3 regions of the Nocardia sp. 852002-20019_SCH5090214 genome follow, and region 2 is predicted to be linked to each of the others. Evidence: riboswitches for the same ligand, from Rfam matches in the RefSeq annotation. Region 2 holds a riboswitch; each other region holds the start of a gene.
The links. A riboswitch is a leader RNA that binds a small molecule or an ion and turns the genes downstream of it on or off. The one in region 2 is predicted to bind cobalamin.
Positions count from the first base shown of each region.

Region 1 (6,597 bases), on a different contig from region 2:
AGGAGATCAAGACGCCGACCTGGGTGAGGGCCTCGGCGACCGCGGCGGCGAACAGCCGCAGCAGTTGCCGCCAATCGCCCTCGGCGGGCAGGGCCAAGCGGCGGAACTCGGTTTCGAAGGCGTCCAGCGCGACCAGTTCCAGCAATCCGTCGCGGTCGCTGACGTAGTAGTTCAGCGATTTGCGGTCGACGCCCAGCGCGTCGGCGACCGCTTTCATGGTGAGTGTTTCCGGCGGCAGCGCGCGGGCGGCCGCGACGATGCGATCCCGGCTCAGCCGGGGCGGACGCCCGCGGCCGCGCCGCGATGTCTGCACGATTCCAGTCCCGGACCCGGTTGTATTCCCGCCGCTCACCCCTCTCAGGCTACGGCTGCCGGCGGCGGGTCCGGACAACACGCCCGGTGGATGGATACGAGTTCGGCCAATATTTTCTCCCGCTGGGGGAAAATAAACTAGTCTCTGCTCGGGCGATGTGGGCCGCCCGAGGCGGGGGAAGGCAGTGGTGGTTGTGATCGGAACGGAAGTGCTATGTCTGCTGTGTCGCACCGGTACCCAACGAACGCCCACGCGGCGGAAGCTCCGCGCGAATGCGCCGTGGCCGAATCCGGCCGGCGCTCGCTGCGATATCAGCTGGTCGTGGTCGCGGACAATCCTGTCGAGGTCGTCTCGCGCGCCGGCGGCTGGCTGTTCGACCGAGCGGTCGCCGGCTGGGAGGTCACCGTCGCGGTCGATGCGCCCGGCGACATCCGGCCGCTGACGATTCTCGGGCTGGGCGTCCTGGATCTCGGATGTGTGCTGCGCTGCCGGCGGCAGGTGCCGATACCGCATGCTTTCGCGGTCGCCGGAGATCTGTCCGCACTCGGCGAACCGGCGCGCGAGTGGGCCCACCGATATCTGGGCAGCGCACGCACCGATGTCCGGTTCTGGGGCGATACGGAGTACCGCGACACATCGTTCGCGCAGGCCTCGCCGACGCAGTACGTGCCGACCCGTGCGGCACGAGCCTTCAAGGCCTACGCGCTCGAGGCGGTGGGCATGCGGTCGCCCGCCACCGATGTCGAATTCTTCCGCGCGGTGGTGGGTGCGGTGGCCGCGGGGTCGGGGGTGCGCACCCTGCCGGCCGGTTGAAGCGAATTACCGGACGGCCGCGATCGCCCCGTCGAGTGCGCGCTGCATCCGGCTGCCGACCACCCGGGTGATTTCGGCCGGTCGATCCGGGAAATCCGGCAGCGGCTCGTCGAGGTAGAACGTGGCGCGGCCGTCGGGGCCGTAGGTCAGGCCGAGGAAGACGAAAACCGGTGCCGCCCCGGCCTTTCGGGCGCGTGCGGCGATGTGGCCGATGCCGGTGCCGATGGTCTGCACGCGGGCCGGATCGGTTTCGTTGCAGGTGCCCTCCGGGAACAACGCGAGGTCGTCACCGTCGACCATGCGCCCGACGCAGACGTCCATCAGTTGCTGCCCGGCGGCGTAGGCGGCGCGTGGGCCGTGGTCCTTGCCGCGGAACACCGGGATGGCGCCCATGATGTCGATGCGCGACCGCTGCTCCGGCTCGGTGAACAGTTCGTCCTTGGCCAGCACACGGATATGGCCGATCCGCGGCCGGAACACGCTGCGCCAGGCGAAGGCGGCCACCGTGCGCGGATCTTCCACGCTGACATGGTTGATCGCGATGATCATGCGGCGGTTGTCGCGAATCAGCTGCCGGATCGCCGCGCGGGCACCGTCCGCATAGCGGACCGTGGGACGTTTGCGATACGCGGTGATCGCGTAGAACAGGCGCGCGCGGGTGCGGGGCGCGCGGTGGGTGCGGTAGTACTCGTAGACGGCATCGCGATTGTCGAATTCGACCGACGGGGGCGCAACGACGGGATCGGCGGTCGAGGTCGGGACGTTCATTCAACCTACGCTACCGTAACCTACGGCTGCGTAGGCAGAGGTGGGCGCAGCGGCCGTGGCGAGCCGGCGAAAGACGCCGCTCCCGTGACTACCCTCGAATGCGGGAAGCGGGGGACCGGCGATCCCGCGCCGCGGGTGCCGGACGATACGGCCGACCGAAGGGAGCAGCGCGATGGCGAGTGCACGACCGCGGGTTCAGGTCCGGCGGATCTACGACGATCCCGATCCCGACGACGGAATGCGGGTGCTGGTCGATCGCCTCTGGCCGCGCGGGATGAGCAAGGAGAACGCCCACCTCGACGAGTGGTGCAAAACGATCGCACCCTCGACCGAGTTGCGCACCTGGTACGGGCACGATCCCGCCAAATTCGACGAGTTCGGTCGCCGCTACCGCGAGGAGCTCCGAAGTCCGGAACGCGCCGGCGACCTCGACCACCTCCGCGAACTCGCCGGGCGCGGCATGCTCACTCTGTTGTCGGCCACCAAGCGGATCGACATCAGCGAGGCGGCCGTACTCGCCGATCTGGTCGGGAAGAAGCCGGCGTCGCACTGAGGTGGCCGGGTGCACACCTGCCCGCTCACAGCGGATTCGCGGTGTGCCGCACGGTCCAGGCGGCGCCGCGGCCGTGCAGTGTGGTGGCGCTGAGTGGCGGAATGTCGATGCGCCAGAACGATTCCGGCGGCGCGGCGAGGGCGAGGAGCACACTCGCGCGGACGACGGCGGGATGGGTGATCGCGACGATCCGGCTTCGGTCGGCGACCATCGATTCGAGCCAGTCACGCACCCGTTCGAGCAGGTCGGTGATCGCTTCACCGCCGTGGTCGCGGTAGGCGGGATCGGACATCCAGGCCATCAGGTCGGCCGGGTCGAGAGAATCCATCTGCCTGCCCGCCCACTCGCCGCAGTCGAGATCGCGCAGGGCGGGTTCGGTGGTCGCCCGCAGACCCAGCAGGGTGGCGGTCGCGGCGGTCCGCAGTTCCGGCGCGGCCAGGACCCGGTCGGCCCGCGGCGCCGTGGGGGAGGCGGCGTCGCGGGGAAGCTCGTCGAGTGGTTCATCGACCGGGAAGCGGGCCGTCCGCATCGCCTCGGTCATGCCGTGGCTGATCAACGTGAGCCGGGTGACGGTCGCGCTCATACCGCCGCTGCCGGCGCGGCCGCGGCCGATTCGTCCGCGCGCCGGAACAACCGCGGCGCCAGTGTCGCGAAACCCACGCCGATCACGGACCACAGAATGACCTGCGCGGCAAGGGAATAGAAGCGGAAGTAGTACAGATCGTCGGCGGGGAAGCCCGGATAGACGATCCGGCCGCTCGAATCGGTGAGCGGCCCGGGTGTTTCGGTGGCCGCGTCGCCCGGTGCCCGGTTGGCGGCCAGATGCCCGAGTGCGGGCAGCAACGCCGCGATCGCGGTCACCACCACCACGAAGGCCAGGCCCGCGGCGATGGTCGCCGTCCAATTGCCCAGGCGCGCTTGCAGTTTCCGCCCCAGCCACACGGCGCCCACCGCGCAGACCGCGGCGATCACCACCATCGACAGGTAGAGACCGGTGCGTTGCCCGATCGTGTCGGGATTGCCGATCGAGGGCGGATTGGTCGGATATTTGAGGAACGGCACGGCGTACAGCACGCCGAACATGCCGCCCGCCACGCACAGTGCGAGATTGCGCGGGCTCAAACTGCCGACACGGCCCATGAACAGGCAGTACACCACCGCGAACAGCGCGCCCATCGCGGCGCCGAAGACGACCGTGCCGAAGCCGAGGCCGATGGTCGACTGCACCGACCGGGTGAACAGTTCGCTCTCTTCCATGCCGGCCATCGAATGTCCTGCGGCCGCTTCGAGTGTCGTGTGCGCCGCGTCGCGCCCGCCCTCGTAGTCGATGGCGCGATCGATGATCGGCTCGGCCAGGATCCGCGCGAAGACGAAGGCCGCCAGCCCGCCGGTCGCACCGACCAGCACACCGCGGGCGATGATTCGTTTTTCCATTGTGGGGGCTCGATCCCGCGGTCAGTGGCAGGGGTAGCCGAGGAAATGCCGTGCGTCGTGGACGAATTCGTGCACGTGCATATCGTCTCCGAAGATCGAGACCGCGCCCTGATCGATGCCGATGAAGTAGAGGGCGAGCAGAGCCAGGAGCGTGGTGCCGCCCAGCCACAGGGCCGTCGTGGGAATGGAGAGCCGAATCGACTCCAGGCCGGACCGGGGAACATAGGACGTCGCCATGTGACTCTCCTCCGGGGATTGCGCGTCCCCGCTCGATGGTGGTTACCACGCGATCCGAGTATCTGACTCACATTCCGCCCGGCGAAACGCTCACAGTGGCGCGACCGTCCCGGATTTTCACCGGGTTCCTCGAATCGTCGCTCGCACAACCATACGAAATTGCCGTTCGGCTGGTCAATCGGCGGGTTGCGAGATCGGGTCGTGACTGAAATGTCAGCATCATCGTCGCTGTAAGAGGAGGATTTCAGGGTAGTAACCGAGAAATAGCCATTAATCGAAAGGTGGGCGCTCATGAGCGGATTGCCGCGATACGCGGCGATGCTGGCGACCGCCGGCGCTCTGCCCGCCGACAGTGCGGCCTGGGCGTACGAGGTGAAATTCGACGGTATCCGCGCCATCGGTTACGTCGAGCGGGAATTGCGGCTGATCTCGCGCAACGGCAACGATGTCACCGCCGCCTGGCCGGAGCTCGCCGACCTCGCGCCCGCGGTGCCGCCGATCGTCGTCGACGGCGAAATCGTCGCCTTCGCCGCCGACGGCCGCACCTCCTTCGCCGCCCTGCAACCGCGGATGCACCAGCGCAATCCGGCCATGATCCGCGCACTGATGCGCTCGGTACCCGCCACCTACCTCATCTTCGACCTGCTGCACATCGGCGACCGCCCGCTGATCGACCTGCCGTACGAGCAACGCCGCGGGCTGCTGGAACAACTCGGCCTGCGCGGCCCGAGCTGGCGCATCCCGCCGCGGCTGACCGGTACCGGCGCCGATGTGCTCGCCGAATCGGCACGGTTGGGGCTCGAGGGCATCGTGTGCAAGCGGCTCGACAGTCCCTATCTGCCGGGCCGGCGCAGTCCGCTGTGGACCAAGGTCAAGAACGTGAACGATCAGGAGATCGTCATCGTCGGGTGGCGGCCCGGCGCCGGCCGTCGCGCGGGACGCATCGGCTCACTGCTCATGGGCGTGCACGACGAGACCGGGGAATTGGTCTACATCGGCAATGTGGGGACCGGTTTCACGCAGGCCATGCTCGACGATCTCCAGGCCCGGTTGCGTCCGCTGCGGCGGCAGACCCCCACTGTCGCGGCGCCGGTGAAGGACGCGATCTGGGTGGAACCCGAACTGGTGGGCGAGGTGTCGTTCACGGAGCGGACCGGCGACGGGCGCCTGCGCCACCCGTCCTGGCGCGGCTTGCGGCCGGACAAGACGCCGGACGAGGTCGAAGTGCCCGGGCGCGCCGACAGCGCGCTCGATTCCTGAACGGGAAAGGGACGATTCGCCCACTGCTGCGGCTTGGGAAATCACTATAGTGACCGGGTGTCTGCTCGTGATGCATCGTGGAATCGGTTGAACCGTCTCGCGTACACAGGGCAGATCATTGCCGTCGGCGCGCTGGCTGTGGCGTGGCTGGCGATCGGGCGGGGACTGTTCTCGGGACCGGATCTCGATGCGGGTGGCCAATTCGCCGTCAACTTCTCGATCTATTGGCCGTTCCTGTTCGTGATCAGCCCGGTGCTGTTCGTCACCGCCATTTTCGGGCTGTTGCCCTACCCGTTCGCGCCTGGCGGCACCATCGCGGGTGGACTGATCGCCAGTTTCTTCGCTCAGTGGGTGGGAACCGAGCTGTCCTTGTCCGACTACAAGCCGGAGCTACCCGGACGCCTCGACACGAGCGTCGCCGCGGCGTGCTTCGCCGTTGCCGCAGCGTTCACGGCAGCCTTCTTGCACCTGTACGGCAACCGATCCGGTCGGACGCGTTCCGCCTCGATGCGAGGCGGGGCGGCGCTGGCAGTTGCCGTTCTCGTCGGTGCGGTGGTCACGATTCCGCCGCTGATCGCGGGCAGCGGCACCCCGTCCGGTGTCCTGGCCGGGCTCGTCACCAACTCCCATTGCGGCAGGAAAGTGTCGGACTGGACGGACGAGGGACAGGCGACCGTCTATGTGGGCGACGCGACACAGTGGTCTCCGCCGAAGAACGGGCCGGACAACGTGTTCGGGGTCCTGGTCACTCTGCGTAACGGCACGGGCAGCGTCGAAACCACCCCGCCGACCGCGCTGTCGTTCCGAGACGAGCTGCCGTTTCGGTCGGGTCCGCCGGCAACCGAATTGCTGCTGCATCAGCCCGGTACCGGCAGCGGGTTCGCGTTTACTCGCCTGCGTGATCCGAAGTGTGAGGACGGCAGTAGCCGGGTGGTCTCGGCGACCTATCACTATGAGGAGTACGGCGGAACGAGCGACACTCGGCTTCGGGGCAAGGTCTCTCGTAGCAAGTAACACGCGGTGCCACGCGGTGGCGAAACGCGTGGTTCAGCGTGTGGTCGGGGCGCGCGGGGACGCTCACAGGTCCGCGCCCCAGCGGTCGACCGGGTCGGTGCCGCCGACACCGGAGGCGAATTCTCGCACCCGCAGCCGCCCGCCGGCGTCGGACGCCAATGGTGGTGTGGCGCCGCCGGATCCGTGACTCATACCGGTGAGGACT
Region 1 covers NZ_LZMK01000151.1:621-7,217, reverse strand. The annotation lists gene A5780_RS40895 (TetR/AcrR family transcriptional regulator C-terminal domain-containing protein) at 1-313, opposite strand, end outside; gene A5780_RS40890 (hypothetical protein) at 527-1,126, shown strand; gene A5780_RS12550 (1-acyl-sn-glycerol-3-phosphate acyltransferase) at 1,133-1,894, opposite strand; gene A5780_RS12545 (DUF488 domain-containing protein) at 2,067-2,447, shown strand; gene A5780_RS12540 (histidine phosphatase family protein) at 2,473-3,030, opposite strand; gene A5780_RS12535 (CbtA family protein) at 3,027-3,881, opposite strand; gene A5780_RS12530 (CbtB-domain containing protein) at 3,903-4,118, opposite strand; cobalamin riboswitch at 4,153-4,296, opposite strand; gene ligD (non-homologous end-joining DNA ligase) at 4,410-5,378, shown strand; gene A5780_RS12520 (hypothetical protein) at 5,436-6,392, shown strand; partial or broken gene A5780_RS40885 (hypothetical protein) at 6,456-6,597, opposite strand, start outside.
Region 1: another riboswitch for cobalamin. It lies ahead of A5780_RS12530 (CbtB-domain containing protein); the one in region 2 lies ahead of metE (5-methyltetrahydropteroyltriglutamate--homocysteine S-methyltransferase).

Region 2 (6,597 bases):
TGACCGGGGCGCAGCCGGCGCGCGAGGATGAGGGTGCGGGTCTCGGGGTCGTAGCGCCGTTTCGGGATGGCCGGATCGGCGCCGTCGCCGCGGACCAGCACGGTGACACCGGCCCGCTCCTCGGCGACGCGGGCCAGTTGGCGATCGATCGATCCGATGGTCAGACCGCATTCGTCGAACAGCCGTTCGGCGGCCAGATCCAGCTGGGGAATGTGGTTGTGGTGGTCGTAGAAGAAGTCACGCACATCTTCGTAGGGCATCGGGACACCGGGCGCACCGGTGGGGGTGGCGACCTTCGACGACAAGAGATCGAGCTGATCGGTGGTAGCGCGCAGACGGCGATGCATGGCGACGATGGTCTTGGCGACCTCCGGTAGCCGGGTGGCGAGATCCTCGACCTCCGCGGCGGGCGGGGCGGTACCGCCGGCCGCTTCCACGAGCACCTCGTGCAGGTCCGAGACCAGCCGCGCGTCGGAGTCGGCGGCGAAGAACTGCACATCCAGATCGAAGGTCGAATTGAGTTTCAGGAGAACGGGAATCGTCAGAGGCCGCTGGTCACGTTCGAGCTGATTGAGATAGCTGGGCGAAAGCTCCAACGACTTGGCCAGGGCGGCCTGGGTCATCCGTCGTTCTTCGCGCAACCGCCGTAACCGGGCACCCGCATACATCTTGCGCACGCCGCAGATGCTACCTTCACGCCTTCGCAATCATTGCAATTTCGCTACTAGGCGCGCACAAAAATCTGCTGCTGCAAGGAGTTTTGATCAACTTCGATGATGCGTAGCGTGCGAAGTATGCGGCCGGATCCGGTAGGCACACGATAGTGGAAGTGCTGCTCGGAGGTGGTGAACTACCGGGTGGAAAAGGTTGCCGGAAAAGCTGCTGGGCCCCGAATTTTTCCGGCGGGCCGTCCGGCCGGCGACTCGCGTCCGGGCGAGTCGCCAACCGTGCGGCAGCAGCGCGTCACATCCAACTGCGCATCACGGCATCAGCGCACCAGCGCGGCCGCCTCGACCATATTGCGCAGCGACGCCTCCACCTCGGCGCGGCCGCGGGTTTTGAGGCCGCAGTCCGGATTCACCCACAACCGTTCCGCCGGAACGGCTTTCATCGCCTCACGCAGTGAATTCTCGATTTCGGCCACACTCGGAACCTGCGGTGAGTGGATGTCGTAGACACCCGGCCCGATACCGAGCGCGTACCCGGCGGTGGTGAGATCGTCGAGGATCTCCATATGCGAGCGCGCCGCCTCCACCGACGTGACATCGGCGTCGAGTGCCGCGATCGCGCCGATGATCTCGCCGAATTCGGAATAGCACAGATGGGTGTGGATCTGGGTGTCGTCGCGAACCCCGGCGGTGGCCAGGCGGAACGCGCCCACCGCCCAGTCCAGGTACGGCTGCTGATCACCGCGGCGCAGCGGCAGCAGCTCGCGCAGCGCGGGCTCGTCGACCTGGACGATACGGATTCCGGCGGCCTCCAGGTCCACCGTCTCGTCGCGAATGGCCAGCGCCACCTGCCGCGCGGTCTCGGCCAGTGGCTGATCGTCGCGCACGAACGACCACGCCAGAATCGTGACCGGACCGGTGAGCATGCCCTTGACCGGCTTGCCGGTCAGCGATTGGGCGTAGGTGATCCACTCGACGGTCATCGGCGCGGTGCGAACGACATCGCCGTAGAGGATCGGCGGGCGCACGCAGCGGGTGCCGTAGGACTGCACCCAGCCGTGGTCGGTGGCGGCGAATCCGTCGAGTTGTTCGGCGAAGTACTGGACCATGTCGTTGCGCTCGGGTTCACCGTGCACGAGGACGTCGAGCCCCAGATTCTCCTGTAGCGCAATCACATCCGCGATCTCGGCGCGCATCCGCTCGCGATACTGCGCCTCGTCGATCGTGCCGGCGCGCAGCTCGGCGCGGGCGGTGCGGATCGCGGTGGTCTGCGGATAGGAGCCGATCGTGGTCGTGGGCAGCAGCGGCAGGCGCAGCTGTGCGCGCTGCAGCTCGCGACGGCGCTGCGCCGGTGCCCGCTGCGCGCGATCGTCGCCGAGGCCGGCGAGCCGGGCCCGCACGGCCGCGTTGTGCAGGCGCGGATCGCGGCGGCGGCTCTCGATCGCGGCGCGCGATGCGGCGAGCTCCGCGGCGACCGCGTCGGTGCCGGCACCGACCGCGTGCGCCAATATCCGCACCTCGTCCATCTTCTCGGCGCCGAACGCCAGCCACGATCGCAGCACCGGATCCAGGCCGGACTCCGCGGCCAGCGAATACGGCACATGCAGCAGCGAACTCGAGGTCGAGACCGCCAGCGCGCCGACCGAACCCAGCAGGGTCGCCAGCTCACTCAGCGCCGTTTCCAGGTCCGTGCGCCAGATGTTGCGGCCGTCCACCACTCCGGCGACCACCAGCTTGTCCGCCAGGGCGGGAACCGCCGCGACCTCGGAAACGGTGGTGCCGGAACGGAAGTCCAGCGCCACGCCCTCGACCGGCGTGGCGGCCAGGGCGCTCAGTGCCGGGCCAGGGGAGCCGAAGTACGTGGCCACCAGGATGCTCGGCCGCCGGTCCCCGGCGCTCACTTCGGCGTAGGTGGTGCGCACGGTGGCGAGCTCGGCCTCGGAGAGGTCGCGCACCAGGGCCGGCTCGTCGATCTGGACCCAGGCGGCGCCCGCGTCGGCCAGCCGGTCCAGCAGCTCGCGGTAGAGCGGGATCAGCTCGGCCAGCCGGTCCATCGGCGCGACGCCGTCGACACCCTTGGACAGGGCGAGGAAGGTCACCGGCCCGATCACCACCGGACGTGCCGGGATGCCCAGCTCACGCGCCTCCCGCAGCTCGCCGAGCAGGGCCGAGGGGTCGAGGGCGAACCGGGTGTCCGGGCCGATTTCCGGCACCAGATAGTGGTAGTTGGTGTCGAACCACTTGGTCATCTCCAGCGGTTCGATGCCCTCGGCGCCGCGCGCGGCCGCGAAATAGCGGTCCAGCGGATCGCCGATGCCGGCGACCCGCGGCGGCAGCGCGCCGAGCATGACCGCGGTATCGAGCATCTGGTCGTAGAACGAGAAGGTGCCCACCGGTACCGCGTCGAGTCCGGCGTCCTTTGCCCCCGACCAGCTCTGCGCGCGCAGTTGCCGGGCGACGCGCTCGAGTTCGGCGGCGTCGATCCGTCCGGCCCAGTAGCTTTCGACGGCACGTTTGAGTTCGCGCCGCGGCCCGATGCGCGGCAGGCCCAGAACCGTTGCGGTGAAACGAGTATGCGTTGTGACAGTCACGGTGTTCTCCAAACTGGAAGCCACAGATCACCGCCGCACGACGGACGAAGCCCCGAAAAACACTGCCGCACCGGGGTATCCGGTGTGCCACGGGTCCGCCCGCCCGATCCACGAGGCGGTGACCGCCGGATACGGCGTATCCGGCACAACCGGCAGGTCTTCGGACTCACAGGCATCGGTCGTGCGGACCGGTCCGGAGAGGGCCCCGGATGTCGCCTACTGGCCGTCGCTTCCCGGAATGGATCCAGTGCTCATGACGGCGGTCGTTCCTGTTCACCGCTGCGGGACAGTCCCGGATTCTCACCGGGTTCCCTCTCGCCGGCCCGCGAGGACCGGTTTCGACGCTGCGCGCGACGCTCGGGGCTCCAACTCGTCGGCGGCAGCGAACCAGCTGCGTTCCCGAGCGTAATCCACCGCGAGCGGCAGGGGAAACGCCGCCCGCCCGGCCGGATATGTTTCCGCTGGAAGAACACAACTTCGCAGACTCGCCGATCCGGTTTGTGAGGATGGCTGCGAAGCCGTATTCACTGTCCGGCCCCGCTCGCCGGGCAGGTACCTTTATCGAATGTTCTCCAAAGTGCTGGTCGCCAACCGCGGGGAAATCGCCATCCGTGCCTTCCGCGCCGCCTACGAACTAGGCATCGGCACCGTAGCGGTTTTTCCCTACGAAGATCGCAATTCGGTGCATCGCCTCAAGGCCGACGAGTCGTACCAGATCGGTGTCCCCGGACATCCGGTGCGCGCCTACCTCTCGATTCCCGAGATCATCAGCGCCGCCAAGTCCGCCGGCGCCGATGCGGTCTACCCCGGCTACGGCTTCCTGTCGGAGAATCCGGACCTCGCCGCGGCCTGTGCGGCCGAGGGCATCACCTTCATCGGCCCCTCGGCCGAGGTGCTCGAACTGACCGGTAACAAGGCGCGGGCCATCGCGGCGGCGAAGGCGGCCGGGCTCCCGGTGCTGAACTCCAGCGCGCCCTCGGCCGATGTCGAGGAGCTGCTGCGGGCATCGGAGGAGATGGACTTCCCGGTGTTCGTGAAGGCGGTCGCCGGCGGTGGCGGTCGCGGTATGCGCCGGGTGGCGGATCGGGTGCAACTGCGCGAGGCCATCGAGGCCGCCATGCGCGAGGCGGAATCGGCGTTCGGAGACGCGACGGTCTTCCTCGAGCAGGCGGTGATCAACCCGCGGCATATCGAGGTGCAGATCCTGGCCGATCAGCACGGCAACGTCATGCATCTGTTCGAGCGCGACTGTTCGCTGCAGCGGCGGCATCAGAAGGTGATCGAGCTGGCGCCCGCGCCGAATCTGGAACCCGCACTGCGGATGCGTATTTGCGCCGACGCGGTGGCGTTCGCGCGCCAGATCGGGTACTCGTGCGCGGGCACCGTGGAGTTCCTGCTCGACGAGCGCGGCCATCACGTGTTCATCGAGATGAACCCGCGGATCCAGGTCGAGCACACGGTGACCGAGGAGATCACCGATGTGGATCTGGTGCAGTCGCAGTTGCGCATCGCGGCCGGCGAGTCGCTGGCGGATCTGGGGCTGAGTCAGGACAGCGTGTCGATTCACGGTGCCGCGCTGCAGTGCCGGATCACGACCGAGGATCCGGCCAACGGATTCCGTCCCGACACCGGCCGCATCACCGCCTACCGCTCGCCCGGCGGCGGTGGCATCCGGCTCGACGGCGGTGCGAATCTCGGCGCCGAGGTCGGCGCCCACTTCGACTCCATGCTGGTCAAGCTGACCTGTCGCGGCCGCGACTTCGGCGCGGCGGTGGCGCGGGCCCGGCGCGCGGTGGCGGAATTCCGCATCCGCGGCGTGGCCACCAACATCCCCTTCCTGCAGGCCGTGCTCGACGATCCGGATTTCCGCGCCGGACGCATCACCACCTCGTTCATCGACGAGCGCCCGGAACTGCTGACCCAGCGCGGTTCGGCCGACCGCGGCACCCGCATCCTGCGCTATCTGGCCGACGTGACCGTGAACAAGCCGCACGGTGAGCGGCCGACGGCGGTCTACCCGCACGACAAGCTGCCGGCGATCGATCTCAGTGCGCCGCCGCCGGACGGCACCCGCCAGCGTCTGCTCGAACTGGGACCCGAGGGTTTTGCGCGGTGGTTGCGGGAGCGCGACGCGGTCGGCGTCACCGACACCACGTTCCGCGACGCCCATCAGTCGCTGCTCGCGACGCGGGTGCGCACGCGCGGACTGCTGACCGTCGCCGGGCACGTGGCGCGGATGACCCCGGAACTGCTCTCGGTCGAATGCTGGGGTGGCGCGACCTACGATGTGGCGCTGCGCTTCCTGTACGAGGACCCGTGGGAGCGGCTGGCCGCGCTGCGGGAGGCGATTCCGAACATCTGCTTGCAGATGCTGCTGCGCGGGCGCAACACCGTCGGGTACACGCCGTATCCGGAGCAGGTGACGCGGGCGTTCGTGCGAGAAGCGACCGGTACCGGTATTGATATCTTCCGGATCTTCGACGCGCTGAACAATGTGGATCAGATGCGGCCGGCGATCGACGCGGTACGCGAGACCGGCACCGCGCTGGCCGAGGTCGCGATGTCCTACACCGGTGATCTGTCGAATCCGGACGAGAACCTCTACACCCTCGACTACTACCTGAAGCTCGCCGAGCAGATCGTCGAGGCCGGCGCGCACGTGATCGGCATCAAGGACATGGCCGGGCTGTTGCGGGCGCCGGCCGCGCACACGCTGGTGACCGCGCTGCGCAGCAACTTCGATCTGCCGGTGCACGTGCACACCCACGACACTCCGGGCGGGCAACTCGCCACTTACCTGGCCGCCTGGCAGGCCGGCGCCGACGCCGTGGACGGGGCGAGCGCGCCGATGGCAGGCACCACGAGCCAGCCCGCGCTCTCGGCGATCGTCGCCGCGGCCGCGCATTCGCCCTACGACACCGGGCTGAACCTCGATGCCGTCTGCGACCTCGAGCCGTACTGGGAGGCACTGCGAAAGGTCTACGCGCCCTTCGAGTCCGGGTTGCCGGGGCCGACCGGGCGGGTGTACCACCACGAGATCCCCGGCGGGCAGCTGTCGAATCTGCGGCAACAGGCCATCGCGCTCGGGCTGGGCGACCGGTTCGAAGAGGTCGAGGCCAAATACGCGGCCGCCGACCGGCTGCTGGGCCGGCTGGTGAAGGTCACCCCGTCCTCCAAAGTGGTCGGCGATCTGGCCCTGTCGCTGGTCGGATCGGGCGTGGACGTGGACGATTTCGCCACCGACCCCGCGCGCTACGACATCCCGGACTCGGTCATCGGTTTCCTGCGTGGCGAACTCGGCACCCCGGCGGGCGGCTGGCCCGAACCCTTCCGCAGCC
Region 2 covers NZ_LZMK01000345.1:26,963-33,559, forward strand. The annotation lists gene A5780_RS27180 (short-chain fatty acyl-CoA regulator family protein) at 1-668, opposite strand, end outside; gene metE (5-methyltetrahydropteroyltriglutamate--homocysteine S-methyltransferase) at 989-3,259, opposite strand; cobalamin riboswitch at 3,393-3,611, opposite strand; gene A5780_RS27190 (pyruvate carboxylase) at 3,825-6,597, shown strand, end outside.

Region 3 (6,597 bases), on a different contig from region 2:
CAAGGCTCGGGCGGCGCAGCGGGAATGGGCGAACTGGCCGGTCAAGCGCCGGCTGCAGGTCTTCGAGAAGGCCCATGAGCTGATTCTCTCCGAACTCGACACCATCGCGGACCTGATTCAGATCGGTTGCGGCAAGACCCGCCGGATGGCCATCGAGGAATCGTGCGATCCGGTGATGGTGATCAGCCACTACCTCAAACATGCCGAGCGGATCCTGAAACCGATCCGGCGCGGCGGCGCGATGCCCATCATCTCCACCTCCACCGAACAGCATCGGCCCAAGGGCGTCGTCGCGGTGATCGCGCCGTGGAACTTCCCCTTCGCGATCTCGATCTCCGATTCGATTCCGGCCCTCATCGCCGGCAACGGCGTGGTGATCAAACCGGACAACAAGACCGCGCTGTGCACGCTCTACGGCGTCGAACTGCTGCGCAAGGCGGGGCTGCCGCGCGATCTGATCCAGGTCGTGTGCGGTACCGGACCCGACGTCGGCCCCACCCTGATCGACCACAGCGATTTCGTGATGTTCACCGGTTCCACCGCGACCGGTCGCACCATCGGCGAGCGTGCGGGCCGCAACCTCATCAGCTGCAGCCTCGAACTCGGCGGCAAGAATCCGATGATCGTGCTCGAGGACGCCAACCTCGACGAGGTGATTCCGGGTGCGATCTTCGCGGTGTACGGCAACTCCGGCCAAGCATGTATGCATATCGAGCGCATCTATGTGCACGAGCGCATCCACGACGAGTTCGTGCGCCGATTCGTCGCCGCGGCAGAGGAATTGGGGTCGAAGGCGGGTGCCTCCTACACCGCCGACCCGGAATTCGGCTCGCTGGTGTCGGTCGATCACATGCGGCGCGTGGCCTCGCACGTCGACGACGCCGTCGCGAAGGGCGCGACCGTGCTGACCGGCGGCAAGGCCCGCCCGGACATCGGCCCGGCGTTCTACGAGCCGACCGTGCTGACCGGTGTGACCCCCGAGATGGAGCACGCGACCGTCGAGACCTTCGGTCCGGTCGTCACCATCTACCGCTACACCGACGAGAACGAGGCCGTCCGACAGGCCAATGCCACCACCTACGGTCTCAACGCCAGCATCTGGAGTTCGGATCTCGCTCGTGCGGAGAAGCTCGCCGACCGGCTCGAGGCGGGCAATGTCAACGTCAACGACGGCTTCGTCGCGACCTATTCGGCGAAGATGACGCCCTCGGGCGGCGTCAAACAGTCCGGCGTGGGCACCCGGCACGGCGACGCGGGCCTGCTCAAGTACACCGATACGGTCAACGTCGGCGTGCAGAAGAAGCAGGTGCTCTCGGCCCGGGCGGGTATGCCGTTCGAAAAGCAGCTCAAGAGCACGCTCATCACGTTGCGTCTGAGCCGCCGGCTGCGCATCCGCTGACGGGTCGATGCCGTCGATCTCCACGGAATGGGCCCGTTCGTCCCCCTGACGAACGGGCCCTTCCCATCACCCGGCACCACGCTGTGCCGGTAGCTCTGCGCGCGGCCTACTTCACGCCGATCGACTTACCGAAGAACGAGGCGAAGGTTTCGCCGAAGGTCGAGGCCAGCATCTGGAAACCGTTGGGGTCCAGCAACAACCAGCCCGCATCCGCGGTGTGACAGCCCGGCTGCGCGGGTACGCCGTCGAGACGGTCGCGCAACCACAGCATCGCCGGGCCGCCGCCGGAGATCTCGGTGGCGACATGTTCGGCGAAGTGTTCACGGGTGTATTGCACTGTGGCGGAGGGGTTTCGGCAGTAGGTGTCGACGAGGTTGTTCACCTGGCCGACCGGGATGATCTCGTCCGGGTTGCCCTGCCAGATGTACATCGGCATATCCGGCACCGACTTGCCCATGCGGGTTTCGTCCAGTACGTCGGCGACCACGGGCTGCTGGAGCGGATCGCCAGGAACCCGCAACATTCCTTCGAGATTCAGAAACGGCAGCAGCGAGCTGACGTACTGCACGCACAATCCGCTCTGAATCGTGGTCAGTCCCTTGCCCAATGGGTCCATATGCTCGTCGACGAAACGCGCGAATTCGGGGTATTCGCGGGTCAGGCCCATCACGGCGGCCAGTACCAGCCCCGAGGTCGCCTGTCCGTTGGCCACCTTCAGCGTCATGCCGAGATCGGCCGGAACCCCGCCCTCGGCCGCGCCGACGATATTCAGCTCCGGTGCGTAGGTGCTCTTCAGTTCGGCCGCGTGACCGGTCGCGATCGCACCGCCGGAGTAGCCGTAGAGGCCGATCCTGGTCTGCGGGCTCAACCGCATCGGCTCGAAATCTCGGGCCGCGCGAACGCCGTCGAGGGTGATTCGGCCGGCGAGCGGCCCCGCGGCATAGGCGTTGTTCGGCCCCTCGTGATCGGGAATCACCACGGCCCAGCCCTGCTGCAACGCGCCCTGGGCGATCACGAATTCGGCCGGGGCCACGATCTGGCCCAGGAACGGACCGGCCGAGAAATGCTGGATCGCGTAGGAGGGTGCGCAGTAGCCGGCCAGGGAATCCTCGGCGATCTGCATCGAGACCAGTTTGTCCGGTGCCGAACCGCGTGGTTTCAGAACCGTCGCGACCGCCGGGATCGGTCGGTCACGACTGTCGTTCGATCGGTACGAGATCTGCCACGCGTCGACATTGACCGGGATCAGCCCGAGATTGGCCACCCGCACCTGCCGCGCGGCGATGATCTCGCCGGGCTGGTTCGCCGCGACGATCTCCGGTGCCGGATGGTAGAAGCCCGGGTCCAGCTCGGGTGGTAGCGGAATCGGGGCCGCGGGTGCGACCGGCGCGGGTTCGGCGCCGGCGTGCGGCGGATGAGCCACCACTGCGGCCGGAACGGTCAATGCCGCCGCCGCGGCGAGGACACAGGTCGTCCGGCGGATGCGGCGCGTCCAGGATTCGGTCACACTCGGCTCCTTCACTAATGCGAGACTGCTCCGTCTCACATATGCAGCGAACTATGGCACAGGTGTGATCGCCGTCGCAAGAATGTCGCATGCCGGCCGGCGATGCGCGGCTCGACGAGGTGCGGTCGAATGTGGTGTGGCTAGGCCGATTCCTCGGTCGGCGCGGGCGCCCAGCGTTCGTCCACCTTCGCCAGCCGCCAGTAGGCGATCGCGACGACCCAGGCGAGGACGAACAATCCGACGATCGCGAATCCCGCGTTGTTGAGGTCGATACCGGCGATCCACTCTCCGACCGGGCCGCCGAAACCGGTGTCGTCGTGCAGCACCTTGATCAGCTCGATCGAGCCGATGAACAGGGCCACCGCGATCGACAGGCCGGTGATGGCCAGGTTGTAGAAGATCTTGCGCACCGGATCGGAGAACGCCCAGTCGTAGGCGACGTTCATGAACAGGCCGTCGATCGTGTCCATCACGCTCATCCCCGCCGCGAACAGCAGCGGCAGCACCACGATCGCGTACCAGGGCAGTCCCGCCGCCGCGCCGGACCCGGCCAGCGCGAGCAGCGCCACCTCGGTCGCGGTGTCGAAACCCAGTCCGAACAGCACGCCGACCGGATAGACGTGCACCGGCCGTCCCACCATCCGCATCACCGGCGCCAGCAGGCGTGCCAGGAATCCGCGCGAATCGAGCGCCGCCTCCAGTTCCGCGCGATCGTATTCGCCGCTGTGGCGCAGACGGCGGAACACCCGCCAGATGCCGATCAGCGCAACCACATTGAGCAGGCCGATCAGATACAGGAACGATCCGGAGGCCACGGTCGAGATGGTGCCCAGGGTCTTGCGGGTCGACGAGTCCTCGTCGACCAGGGTGCCCACCACGTGCGCACCCGCCACCACCAGCGCGGCGAGGACGAACACGATCGTGGAATGCCCCATCGCGAACCAGAATCCGACCGATTTGGGCCGTTTGCCGTCGCTCATCAGCTTGCGCGTGGTGTTGTCGATGGCGGCGATGTGGTCGGCGTCGAAGGCGTGGCGCAGCCCGAAGGTGTAGGCCGTGATGCCCAGTCCGATGCCGAAGACCTCCGTCCCGATGCGATAACCGTGCGGGGCGATCGCGCCGAACAGCAGGCCGAATCCGATCAGATGCATCAACGCGACCACACCGAGCAGCACCGCCGCTTCCAGCCAGTCACGCCGGGACCAGTCCCGCAGCACATCGCGAAGCAGGCGACGACGAGTGGACATGTGCCACAACCCTTCTGGGGAACCCGCGTCCCCGTCCGTGCACAGCGACGAAAGGGGTCTGGCTGACAGCATGGGCTGAACACAGTGGCGCGACCGCACCGGATTGGCACCGGTTTCCCGTTCCCATCGCGAGAACTCTGCGGACTATACCAACGGACCGCACCCGTGCGGCCACGGTCTTCGCAGGTCGCAACGAGGGTGGTGACAGGATTCCCGATCGATGAAATGTCGGGTATGCCCCCGTGTGCCCGGGAAATCGAGGAGACTCGGCGTAACACAGTCCGTAGTGCGACGACTGTGTGCGGGTGCCAGTTCCACAGGGTCAGCGTTTCAGCAATGCCGTTTCTGCAATGCCAGGGGAGCCTTCATGTCGCAGTCTTCTGCCGCGTACCCGAGTATGGTGCCGGTCGGGGTGGATACCGCTCGGGTGTACTCGAGTGATCGACGCGTATTTCCGGCAACCGAATCGTCGTGATTCAAAGGGGAGGCTCGGCAATTCACAACACCTAGGCTCGGCCGAGCCGACGCGCACCACCGTGCCGTCGTGCGCAGTGTCGAGAGGAATTACCTGATGTCCGGACGTATCCGCACCGCAATATCCGTCTTCGCAGCCGGTACGGCTGCCGCTGTGCTACTCACCGCCTGCGGCAGCGGAGGATCCGCCCACACCGAGAACGGGGTGACCTCGCTTCGGTATCTCGGCTGGACCGATCAGGTCACGCTTCCGGAGCTCGCGGAGAACCTCGGATTCTTCGACGGCAAGATCGAACTCGACTACGTCGGCAACACCATCAGCGGGCCGCAGGAAATCCAGACCGCCGCGACCGGGCAGGTCGACTTCGGCGGGGCCTTCGCCGGTGCGGTCGCCAAGCTGGCCGGCGCCGGGGCGCCCATCACCGCGGTGGTCAACTACTACGGATCGGACGAGAAGTCCTTCCAGGGCTATTACACCCTCGACAACAGCCCGATTCGTTCGGCCGCGGATCTGGTCGGCAAGAAGGTCGGCGTGAATACGCTCGGTGGCCAGAACGAGGCCGATATCCACGATGCGTTGAAGAAGGCCGGACTGAGCGTCGACCAGATCAAATCGGTGCAATTGGTGGCGCTGCCGCCGCCGAATATCGAACAGGCGCTGCGGCAGGGACAGATCGACGCCGCGGCATTGAACGGCCAGTTCCAACAGCGTGCGGTGGCCAACGGCGGAGTGCGACCGATTTTCACCGAACTCGACGAATACGGCGGCCCGATCAACGGCGGACCCTATGTCTTCCGCAACGATTTCATCGCGAAGAACCCCGATGTGGTCCGCACCTTCACCACCGGCGTCGCGAAGGCGATCGAATGGGAGCGCAGCACGCCGCGGGATCAGGTGATCGCAAAATTCACCGAGATCATCAACGCCCGCCACCGCGCGGGAGAGGACACCTCGACGCTGAAATACTGGCTGTCCGTGGGGGTTCCGGCGCGCTACGGCAAGGTGTCGGACGAGGATTTCACGCGCTGGCAGAGCTGGCTCGAGGACACCGGGGCCATCGATCACAAGCTGGATCCGAGCAAGTTCTACACGAACAAGTTCAACTCGCTGCTGCAGCCGTCGGACGCTTCCGGGAAGTAGCGCGCGCACGCGTCCTGCCACGGCGACGGGCCGATAGCGGCGAGCCGACCCGTCGGTACGGCATCATCGGTGCCCATGAGCGACTCCGTATCCACCGGCGGCGCCCGCGGCCCGGCGCACCGCCTCGTCCGGATGACCGGCCGCGACCCCGACGAACCGGGGCGCGTGTCCTCGCCCCTGGAGCTGCTGTTCGATCTGACCTTCGTGGTCGCGGTCGGCACGGCGGCGTCGTATTTCGCCGAGATGGTCGCCGACGGGCATGCGGGCAAGGCGGTGCTCGCCTTCGTGCTGGCGATGTTCGCGATCGTCAACGCCTGGATCAATTTCAGCTGGTTCGCCTCGGCATTCGACACCGACGACTGGCTGTACCGCGTGCTCACCATGGTGGTGATGATCGGCGTGGTGGTCTTCGCCCTCGGCCTGCCCGCGATGTTCCATTCGGTCGATGTGGGCGATCACCTCGACGTGCGGGTGATGGTCGTCGGCTACATCGTGATGCGGATCGCGATGGTGCTGCAGTGGTGGCGCGCAGGACGGGAGTCGCCGTCCTTCCGGCACGTCGGCTACGGGAGCATCCGGTGGACGATCATCGCCCAAATCGGCTGGGTGATCATCGCATTCGTGCACATGCCGCTGCTCGTGGCCGGGGTTGGATGCATACTGCTCGGCGTGCTGGAACTGCTCGTACCGGTGCTGACGCAGGGCCGCGCGAGTGGTACCCCGTGGCATCCGCACCACGTGGCCGAACGCTACAGCCTGTTCGCCATCATCGCGCTCGGTGAGGGCGTGGTCGGCACGGTCGCCTCCTCGGGCGGGCTGCTCGGCGGCA
Region 3 covers NZ_LZMK01000419.1:19,421-26,017, reverse strand. The annotation lists gene A5780_RS35115 (succinic semialdehyde dehydrogenase) at 1-1,399, shown strand, start outside; gene A5780_RS35110 (lipase family protein) at 1,506-2,906, opposite strand; gene A5780_RS35105 (HoxN/HupN/NixA family nickel/cobalt transporter) at 3,047-4,153, opposite strand; cobalamin riboswitch at 4,187-4,310, opposite strand; gene A5780_RS35100 (ABC transporter substrate-binding protein) at 4,725-5,768, shown strand; gene A5780_RS35095 (low temperature requirement protein A) at 5,844-6,597, shown strand, end outside.
Region 3: another riboswitch for cobalamin. It lies ahead of A5780_RS35105 (HoxN/HupN/NixA family nickel/cobalt transporter); the one in region 2 lies ahead of metE (5-methyltetrahydropteroyltriglutamate--homocysteine S-methyltransferase).